One region of the Arthrobacter sp. LFS091 genome, then DNA from elsewhere that is predicted to be linked to it. Evidence: riboswitches for the same ligand, from Rfam matches in the RefSeq annotation. Region 1 holds a riboswitch; each other region holds the start of a gene.
The links. Region 1 has a riboswitch for S-adenosylmethionine ahead of ACNQOP_RS16115 (hypothetical protein). Riboswitches for the same ligand answer to the same signal wherever they lie in the genome.
Positions count from the first base shown of each region.

Region 2: another riboswitch for S-adenosylmethionine. It lies ahead of ACNQOP_RS11020 (aminotransferase class V-fold PLP-dependent enzyme); the one in region 1 lies ahead of ACNQOP_RS16115 (hypothetical protein).
Region 3: another riboswitch for S-adenosylmethionine. It lies ahead of metX (homoserine O-acetyltransferase MetX); the one in region 1 lies ahead of ACNQOP_RS16115 (hypothetical protein).

Region 1 covers NZ_JBFPFP010000008.1:127,707-130,869, forward strand. The annotation lists gene ACNQOP_RS16110 (sodium:solute symporter) at 1-1,311, shown strand, start outside; SAM riboswitch class IV at 1,536-1,655, shown strand; gene ACNQOP_RS16115 (hypothetical protein) at 1,672-2,013, shown strand; gene ACNQOP_RS16120 (hypothetical protein) at 2,010-2,201, opposite strand; gene ACNQOP_RS16125 (VIT1/CCC1 transporter family protein) at 2,427-3,163, shown strand, end outside.
Region 2 covers NZ_JBFPFP010000005.1:170,040-173,202, reverse strand. The annotation lists gene ACNQOP_RS11030 (ribosome small subunit-dependent GTPase A) at 1-645, shown strand, start outside; gene hisN (histidinol-phosphatase) at 700-1,512, shown strand; SAM riboswitch class IV at 1,696-1,809, shown strand; gene ACNQOP_RS11020 (aminotransferase class V-fold PLP-dependent enzyme) at 1,843-3,163, shown strand, end outside.
Region 3 covers NZ_JBFPFP010000004.1:177,341-180,503, reverse strand. The annotation lists gene ACNQOP_RS09090 (bifunctional o-acetylhomoserine/o-acetylserine sulfhydrylase) at 59-1,399, shown strand; SAM riboswitch class IV at 1,573-1,689, shown strand; gene metX (homoserine O-acetyltransferase MetX) at 1,704-2,831, shown strand; gene ACNQOP_RS09080 (winged helix DNA-binding domain-containing protein) at 2,863-3,163, opposite strand, start outside.

The DNA.
Region 1 (3,163 bases):
CTCGTGGTGGCCATCGGCGCCGGTGTGCTGCTGCTGAGCCTGCTCTTCGCCGGCACCATCCAGCGCCTGAAGATCTACACCGTCTCCCAGATGCTCAGCCTCCGCTACGGCAGCAAGGCCACGCAGACATCCGGAATCGTGATGCTCGCGTACACCCTGATGCTGTGCGCCACGTCCACTGGCGCCTACGCCACCATCTTCGTGGTGCTCTTCGATTGGGAACGCTGGCTGGCAATCGCCGTTGGCGGGGCAATCGTACTGGTCTACTCAACCATTGGCGGCATGTGGTCCATCACCCTGGCTGACCAGGTGCAGTTCATCATCAAGACCGTGGGCATCTTCTTCCTGATGCTGCCGTTCGTCATGAACGCTGCCGGCGGCATGGACGGCATCCGTGGGCGCCTCAAGGACAGCTTCTTCCAGATCGACGGCATCGGTACCCAGACGATCATCACGTACTTCGTCGTTTACACGCTGGGCCTCCTGATCGGCCAGGACATCTGGCAGCGCGTCTTCACCGCCAAGACCCCCACCGTTGCCCGCTGGGGCGGCGCCACGGCTGGTGTCTACTGCATCCTCTACGGCATCGCAGGTGCCTTGATCGGTCTGGCAGCCCGCGTGGCCTTGCCGGATATCGACGTCGCAAACCTCGGCAAGGACGTTGTGTACGCGGAGGTAGCAACCCACATCCTCCCCGTCGGCATTGGTGGCCTGGTGATGGCCGCGGCTGTCGCCGCTATGATGTCCACCGCCTCCGGTGCCCTCATCGCGGCCGCTACGGTTGCCCGCGCCGACGTCGTCCCGTTCGTGGCCAGTTGGTTCGGCAAGACCATCAACACAGACGACACCGAAAACCCCGAGCACGACGTCAAGGCCAACCGTTACTGGGTCCTTGGCCTGGGCATCGTTGCGGTCCTGATCTCCATGGCCGCGCAAGACGTGGTGGTAGCCCTCACCATCGCCTACGACATCCTGGTGGGCGGCCTCCTGGTCGCGATCCTCGGCGGCCTGGTGTGGAAGCGCGGCACAGGCATCGCGGCTGCATGGTCCATGGCAGTTGGCTCGGTGCTGACACTGGCCTTGCTGATCATGTTCGCAACCGGAGTCATTCCCAGCGAAGACGGCGTCTACGCGAACGAACCCATCTATTACGGCCTCGCGGCCTCGTTCGTCGCTTACGTGGTCATCTCGCTCCTCACCCCGCGCACCGATCCCGCAGTCCGGGCCGCCTGGGACAAGCGAGTGGCTGGCGCGATCTCCGACGAACTGCCGATCGAAGCACACCCGGTCAGCTCCAGCAGGGCTAACTAACCCAAACACGCAGGACAAGCGAAACAAAGCAACGCCCGACGGCGGCGCTCCCCTTATCGGGGAGCGTCGCCGTTGTTGTGTCCCCGGCAGGTACACGTTGTGGGGCCTGCTCTGCGCGCTCAAACTCCATCCAACCCTGCAGAACGGGCCCCACAACGCGAGGAGGCCCCACAACGAGAGGAGGCCCACAACTGGAGCGCGCGCGTGCGGTAGTGTTGTGCCAGCTTCAAGAGATGTGGTGCCAAGCTCCGACTGGCCACACACCAACCCCATGTTCACGGGTGGTTCGGATGAGGAAGCGGCCCGCCCCGGACCCAAGACAACCGAGCGGGCAAGAGCACTCCCCTTAGGAGAAGTACCTTGCCGTACCAGGCCGACAGCAGCCAAGCCCCCACGTCGCCGGCATCCGGCGCCCAAACACCTGGCGCCCAAACACCCGGCACCCCCGCCGAACCCGCAGCCAGCAAGGTTACGGTGATCCCCGCCGTCGACCTCTTCCTGGGGACCGTCACCATAGCGACCGGAGCGAAGAGCGTGACGCTGCGGCACCCCGATCCGCGGTTGATCGCCCGGGCGCTTGCGCAGGCCGTGCGCCCCACCCAATGGTGCGCTGCGTCAGGGACGCTGACCGTGACCGTCGCCGCCGTCGGAAAGCCCATGGGGCTGCCGAGGCACTTTTATTTCCCGGAGCCAGCTGCCTAATCCTCTTCGTCTTCCTCCCGGAAGTCGTCCGTTTCATCGATCGGGACCACCCGTTCGTCATCCTCCGGTGCGTCCACTTCCTCCACCCAGGGCTCGTCCACTTCCTGGTCCTCTGCGTAGTCGTAGGCCGGGTCGGACTCCACAGTTGCCCGCTCCGGGTAATTGGCGTGTGATTCGGTGGTGTTCATGATGCAACCTCCGTCCCTTGGGCCGCGAACGGCCCGATGACCTTGCGCGGGAGACCCCGCCCTGTCATTCCATCTGAGCACCGGCCCACGGACCGGTCAAGGGGCCGAAATTACGGCGCACCGAACATTCCGGTTGAGGAATACCAGCCAAAAATCCCCGAGAATAACCGGTAGTGTTGGGCATGCAATGGGGCCGTAACTACCCCACCCAGCACAGGAGAAAAAGTGCAACAGCACCAGGAATCCCACGGTCCGTCGAGCCCCGTTCCGGACCCCATCAACGAAACCGAAGCCCCGCAAGAGGCCGAAGCACCACAAACCGCGCCGACGTCCTCGGACATCAGGCGCTGGCGTCAGTACCTGGCGGACGAGCGGGCCGAAGCCGCCGTATACCGGGAACTCGCCCAACGCCGGGACGGCGAAGAACGCCAGATCCTGCTGGCCTTGGCCGAGGCCGAAGGCAGGCACGAAGCCCACTGGCTCAAGCTCCTCGGGGAGCACGCAGGAATGCCCAAGGCGGCGTCCGGTCGCAGCCAGTTCCTGGGCTTCCTTGCCCGCAACTTCGGATCGGTGTTCGTGCTCGCTTTGGCGCAGCGGGCCGAAGGCCGCTCCCCCTACGGCACCGAGCCGGCCGCAACGCCAGCCATGGTGGCGGATGAGCAAATCCATGAAGAAGTGGTCCGCGGGCTCGCAACCCGTGGCCGGAACAGGTTGTCCGGCACCTTCCGCGCCGCAGTCTTTGGCGCGAACGACGGCCTGGTCAGCAACCTTTCCCTTGTCATGGGCATGGCCGCCACCGGGGTGCCCAGCCCGGTGGTGTTGATGAGCGGCGTGGCGGGTTTGCTGGCAGGAGCCCTTTCCATGGGCGCAGGAGAATACGTCTCCGTGCGCTCGCAACGGGAACTGCTCAACGCCACCCTCCCCACGCAGGCCACGCTCACCGCTGCGCCATCCCTGGACAT
Region 2 (3,163 bases), on a different contig from region 1:
CCGCTGCTGCTCATCACCAAGGCGGACGTCAAGGACCCGGCGGAACTGCTGGCGAACTACCTCAGCCTGGACTTCCCCGTAATCATCAGCCGGACCGCCGATTCAGGGGCCGGCGGCATTGACGCGCGTTCCGACGACGGCCTGTCCGCCCGCCTCGACCGGTATGCCGTCGCGCAGCTCCGCTCCCACCTCGGCGGAAAAGTAACTGTCATGCTCGGCCACTCCGGTGTGGGCAAGTCCACCATGGTCAACGCCCTGACGGGAGCCGAACGCGCCACTGGCGGCGTAAACGCGGTGACGGGCCGCGGCAGGCACACCTCCTCGTCGGCCCTCGCCCTTAAACTCGATGACGCCCCCACGGGAAGCTGGATCATCGATACTCCCGGCATCCGCTCCTTCGGTTTGGCCCATGTGGACCCGGACCGGATCCTGCGCTCCTTCCCCGACTTGGAGCCCGGCACGGATGGCTGCGAACGCGGCTGCAAACACGACGCAACCGCCATCAATTGCGGACTGGATGCGTGGGTCAACGAAGGCCATGCCGGACCGTCAGGCGTCGCCCGCCTTGCCTCACTGCGTCGCTTGCTTGGGGCTGATCCCCGGCTCGAAGCGAAAGAGGCCAAGGAATTGGGCACGGTCAACTGATCGTGGCGGCTTCACGTCCCCACTGCGGCCAGTGATTCAGGATAGTTTGGTGGCATGACCCATCCCGTTTCCACCTACAACGATGACTTGCGTCTCGCCCACGTCCTCGCAGACTCAGTAGATGCCCAGACCATGGATCGCTTCAAAGCGCTGGACCTGCAGATCGAAACCAAGCCGGACCTCACACCCGTCACAGATGCGGATAAGGCCGCGGAGGAAGCGATTCGCGGCCAGCTGTCCCGTTCCCGCCCCCGCGACGCCGTCTTGGGCGAGGAATTCGGCAGCAGCGGACACGGCTCGCGTCGTTGGATCATCGATCCCATCGATGGCACCAAGAATTTTGTTCGCGGTGTTCCCGTATGGGCAACGTTGATTGCGCTGGTCGATGAAGGCGAACCGGTTGTTGGCGTAGTGAGCGCCCCGGCTCTGGGCAAGCGGTGGTGGGCAGCCAAAGACATGGGCGCTTACATGGGCCGTTCGCTCGCCTCCGCCACACGCCTGAAGGTTTCCAACGTCTCCCGGTTGGCGGACGCGTCGATGTCGTACTCGAGCCTTTCCGGCTGGAAGGAACGCGGCAACCTCGACGAATTCATGGGACTCACAGAGGACATCTGGCGTACTCGCGCCTACGGGGATTTCTGGTCCTATTGCCTGGTCGCCGAAGGCGCCGTGGATATCGCCTGCGAACCTGAGCTGAATCTCTACGACATGGCTGCCTTGGTGCCCATCGTCACGGAAGCCGGCGGACGCTTCACGTCACTGGAGGGCGAAGACGGACCGTTCGGCGGTAACGCGTTGGCCACCAACTCGATATTGCATTCGGAGGTCCTCAAGCGCCTCAACCCTGGGCTGGACGACCTCCTCTAGCTCCGGTTGCGGAACGGCCCGCATCGAACCATCACGAAATTTTCGACGGCGGATGACCCCTTTTGGGGCCGTCCGCCGTTTTATCTTCGCCCAATGACGACTTTTTCGTTCCACGTAACAATGCGCTTAACAATGTCCACCGGCTTTGGAGTGGCTGATGGGTATGCCCTAACCTTTTTTACAGGTCACGAGTGCCAGCGCTAAACCCCGGTTTGCTGGCCGGCAACCCTCCATTCGCGGTGGGGTGCCCCGGGTGACGACCCGGCCGGTCCGGAACGGATACGGCAAGCGCGGATCCCCCATGCGGGGGTCCCTCTTAAGTGAGGTCCCATGAGCACCGTTACGTTCAACGCCAACACCATTCCGTCGTTTGCTGAGGCAAGCGCAGTGCCGGTTGCTGCTGCACGTCCGCTGGCCGCTGTCACGGGCGCGGAGTTGCAGGCGCCCCTGATCCAAGGCGGCCATGTCCGTTATGCCAACCTCGACTACGGCGCATCGGCACCTGCCCTGACCATCGTCTCGGCGCACCTCAACGAGGTTTTGCCTTACTACGCCAGCGTTCACCGCGGTGCGGGTTTTGCTTCGCAGATCAGCACCTCTGTCTACGAAAATTCCCGGAACATCGTGCGTGAATTCGTGGGCGGCCGGGCTGATGACTCCGTGATTTTCACCCGCAACACCACTGACTCCCTGAACTTGCTGGCCGGATGCCTCCCCGTGGTTGATGGCCAGGTCGCTGGCGAGGTCCTGTACCTGGACATCGAACACCACGCCAACCTGCTGCCTTGGCAGGGTGTGCCCCACCGAAGCGTCGTTGCAGCACCAACCCTGGCCGCAACGTTGGATAAACTCCGCGATGAACTCGCCCAAGGCGGCGTGAGCCTGCTGGCGGTCACAGGCGCTTCGAACGTCACCGGTGAAATCCTCCCCATCGCCGAACTGGCTTCCCTTGCCCACGGGTTCGGCGCACGGATCGTGGTGGACGCCGCCCAACTTGCACCCCACCGCCGCATCAACATCGCAGAAGCGGACATCGACTACCTGGTCTTCTCCGGCCACAAGCTCTACGCTCCGTTCGGCGCTGGAGTGGTGGTGGGGCGCCCTGACTGGCTCGACGCCGGCGTCCCCCACCTGGCTGGCGGCGGAGCCGTCCGTGAAGCCCGGTTGGATTCGGTCAGCTGGGCTACCGGCCCGGCCCGCCATGAGGGCGGTTCTCCCAACGTTCTGGGAGCGGCAACCCTGGCCCGCGCCACCCAGGTGTTGGCCGGCCTGGATGAGCAGGAATGGCATGACCATGAAGCGGCCATACGTTCCTATCTTGTTGAAGGCCTGGAAGCGATTGAGGGCGTCTCTGTCCACAAGATCTTCAGCGATTCCGTAGACACCATTGGTGTGGTCAACTTCTCCGTGGAAGGCTTCGACGCCGGTTTGGTCGCCGCCTACCTCGCGGCGGAACACGGTGTCGGCCTTCGGGATGGCCGGTTCTGCGCCCACCCGCTGCTCAAGCGCCTGGGACTGCCGTCAGGTTCGCTGCGGGCAAGCTTCGGCGTTGGCTCCCGGTTGGAGGACGCCACCAGGTTGCTGGCAGGCATCGAGGAACTCAAGCGCAACGGACTTGGCTGGGACTACGTAGTGGACGAAGGCCGCTGGG
Region 3 (3,163 bases), on a different contig from region 1:
CGCAGGGTGTTCCTAGACTGGCCCCAGTTCACACCACTCCATCAATTCCGTTGAAACCATGTGCCACGAACAGGAGAACTCCATGTCCCACGGATGGTCTTTCGAAACCCGCCAGATCCATGCAGGCCAAGAGCCCGACGCTGCCACCGGTGCTCGTTCGCTGCCGATCTACCAGACCACGTCCTTCGTGTTCCCCAGCGCCGAAAGCGCAGCCAACCGCTTCGCACTGGCCGAGCTCGCGCCGATCTACACCCGCATCGGAAACCCCACCCAGGATGCCGTTGAACAGCGGATCGCCAGCCTTGAAGGGGGCCTCGGCGCGCTCCTGCTCAGCTCCGGACAAGCGGCGGAGACCTTCGCCATCCTGAACATCGCCGAGGCAGGTGACCACGTTGTGGCCAGCCCCAGCCTCTACGGCGGGACCTACAACCTGCTCGCGCATACCCTGAAGAAGTTCGGTATTTCGGTTACCTTCGTCGCAGACCCGGACAACCTGGACCAGTGGCGTGACGCCGTGCAGCCGAACACCAAACTCTTCTTCGGCGAAGTGGTGTCCAATCCGCGCCAGGACGTCCTGGACATCGAAGGTATCGCAGGGGTCGCGCACCAGGCCGGGGTGCCGCTCATTGTCGACAACACCCTGTCCACTCCCTACCTGATCCGTCCCATCGAATGGGGCGCCGACATCGTGGTGCACTCCGCCACCAAATACCTCGGCGGACACGGCTCGGCAATTGCCGGCGTGATCGTGGATTCGGGGAACTTCGACTTCGGCAAGGACCCCGAGCGGTTCCCGGGCTTCAACACCCCCGATCCCAGCTACAACGGCCTGGTCTATGCCCGCGACCTCGGCAAGGACGGGGCGCTCGGCGCAAACCTCTCCTACATCCTCAAGGCCCGCGTCCAGTTGCTCCGGGACCTGGGCTCCGCCGTCGCGCCATTCAATGCCTTCCTGATCGCCCAGGGGCTGGAAACCTTGAGCCTTCGCGTGGAACGCCACGTCGCCAACGCCACCAAAGTGGCGGAGTGGCTTGAAGCGCACGACGACGTCGAATCGGTCGCCTACGCGGGTCTGCCGTCCAGCCCGTGGTACCAGCGCGGCAAGAAGTATGGCCCCAACGGCACCGGCGCCATCGTCGCGTTCAACATCAAGGGCGGCGTCGAAGCCGGCAAGCGCTTCGTGGACGGGCTGGAGCTTCACTCACACGTGGCAAACATCGGCGATGTGCGTTCGCTGGTCATCCACCCGGCCTCCACCACGCACAGCCAGTTGACCGCAGAGCAGCAGGAGATCGCCGGCGTCAAACCAGGCCTGGTGCGCCTGTCTGTTGGCATCGAGCACGTGGACGACATCATCGCCGACCTCGAAGCAGGCTTCAGGGCGGCCAAGGGAGCTTAGTGGCCCGCCTGATCCAGTAACGAACACCTTCTGTGCAGCGCCGCCCCGCGCCGTCGAATATTCGAAGGGCGGCGCTCCACAGCGCCCATTCGCGAACGATGTGACCCGAAACCGTCACAGTGTTGTCACATTCTTCGCCAGAGTGGCCCGGTTTTTCCTACACTCTTTCTATAGGTCACGAGTGCCAGCATGTAGCCCCGGCTTGCTGGCCGGCAACCCTCCTCCGCGGTGGGGTGCCCCGGGTGAAGACCTGGCCCGTTCGCGCGCAAGGCGACGGGCAAGCGCGAGGATAGGTGTCAAAGGAATGACCATCACTGCAACAGCCATACCCACAGCCGAAGAAGCGGACGGCACGGTTAAGTACGCCAGCATCGGTTCGCTCGAGCTCGAGGCCGGTGGTTTCCTTCCGGACGTTGTCCTGGCCTATGAAACGTGGGGCCGGCTCAATGCGGATGCCTCCAATGCCGTGCTCATCGAGCATGCGCTCACGGGCAGCACGCATGTGGCTCGCGGAGCAACCGACGAGGAAGGATGGTGGGAACAACTCGTCGGACCTGGCGCCACCATCGATACCACCAAGTACTTCGTGGTCTCCATCAACATCGTGGGCGGCTGTTATGGAAGCACGGGCCCGTCCTCCGAAGCGCCGGACGGCCAGCCCTGGGGATCCCGGTTCCCCCTGATCACGCTGCGCGACAGCACGGAGGCTGAAGCGCGACTCGCGGACACCTTGGGGATCAAGGCCTGGCATGCCGTACTGGGCGGATCCATGGGAGGTGCCAGGGCCCTGGAATGGGCCGTGACATTTCCCGAACGGGTTGAACGGTGCGCTGTGATCTCGGTCGGCGCCTACAGCACGGCCGAGCAGATTGCGTTCGCGCAGGCCCAGACCCTTGCCATCCGGCAGGACCCGAACTTCAACAACGGCGACTACTACGGCGGCCCAGCCCCCGAAGAGGGCCTGGCGTTGGCACGCCGGATTGCGCACATCACCTACCGCTCGGCCCTGGAACTGGATTACCGGTTTGGACGTCAGCCGCAGCCCCAGGAAACGCCGCTTGCTGCCGCCGTCCTCGCGGAGCGGGGCCGATACCAGGTGGAGAGCTACCTGGACCACCAAGGGAACAAGCTTGTCCGCCGCTTTGACGCGAACAGCTACGTTGCCATCACCGAAGCCCTGATGTCCCACGACGTGACCAGGGGGCGTGGCTCACTCCAAGACGCACTGTCCCGGACCACTGCGCAGTTCTTCGTTGCGGCGGTGGACAGTGACAGGCTTTACTTCCCCGCACAATCGCGGGAATTGGCGGCCGGGCTTCCCGGGAACGTACCGGTCCACGTCATCGAAGCCCCCATTGGCCACGACGGCTTCCTGACCGAAATCGGCCAACTGTCCGCGCAACTCCACCAGGCCTTCTTTTCCCAGTCCTAAAGCAGTGACTTCCCAGCTTAGCCTTGACGTCTCATGCCCTTTTGGTCGGGAGGCCCAGGAAACTTCCATAGCGGGCCACCTCGGCGTCCAGTGCGATGTCTTCATCCGGCGTCGTGGGCCGGTCCATCCTGATGTCGAGTTCGCAGACGCCGTTGATGAATCCGTGCCGCCACCACCCTGCCAATCGTCCGTCCACCAGCACAACGTGCAGGGGGCTGTTGTCCGTGGAAAGGTACGGTGCCGTTCCGCCGAGGTAATGCCGTGACTGGGAGTACCCCATCACGTACTCGTCATAGCACTGGATGAGGTCAACGCGTGGGAGTGCCGCCTCG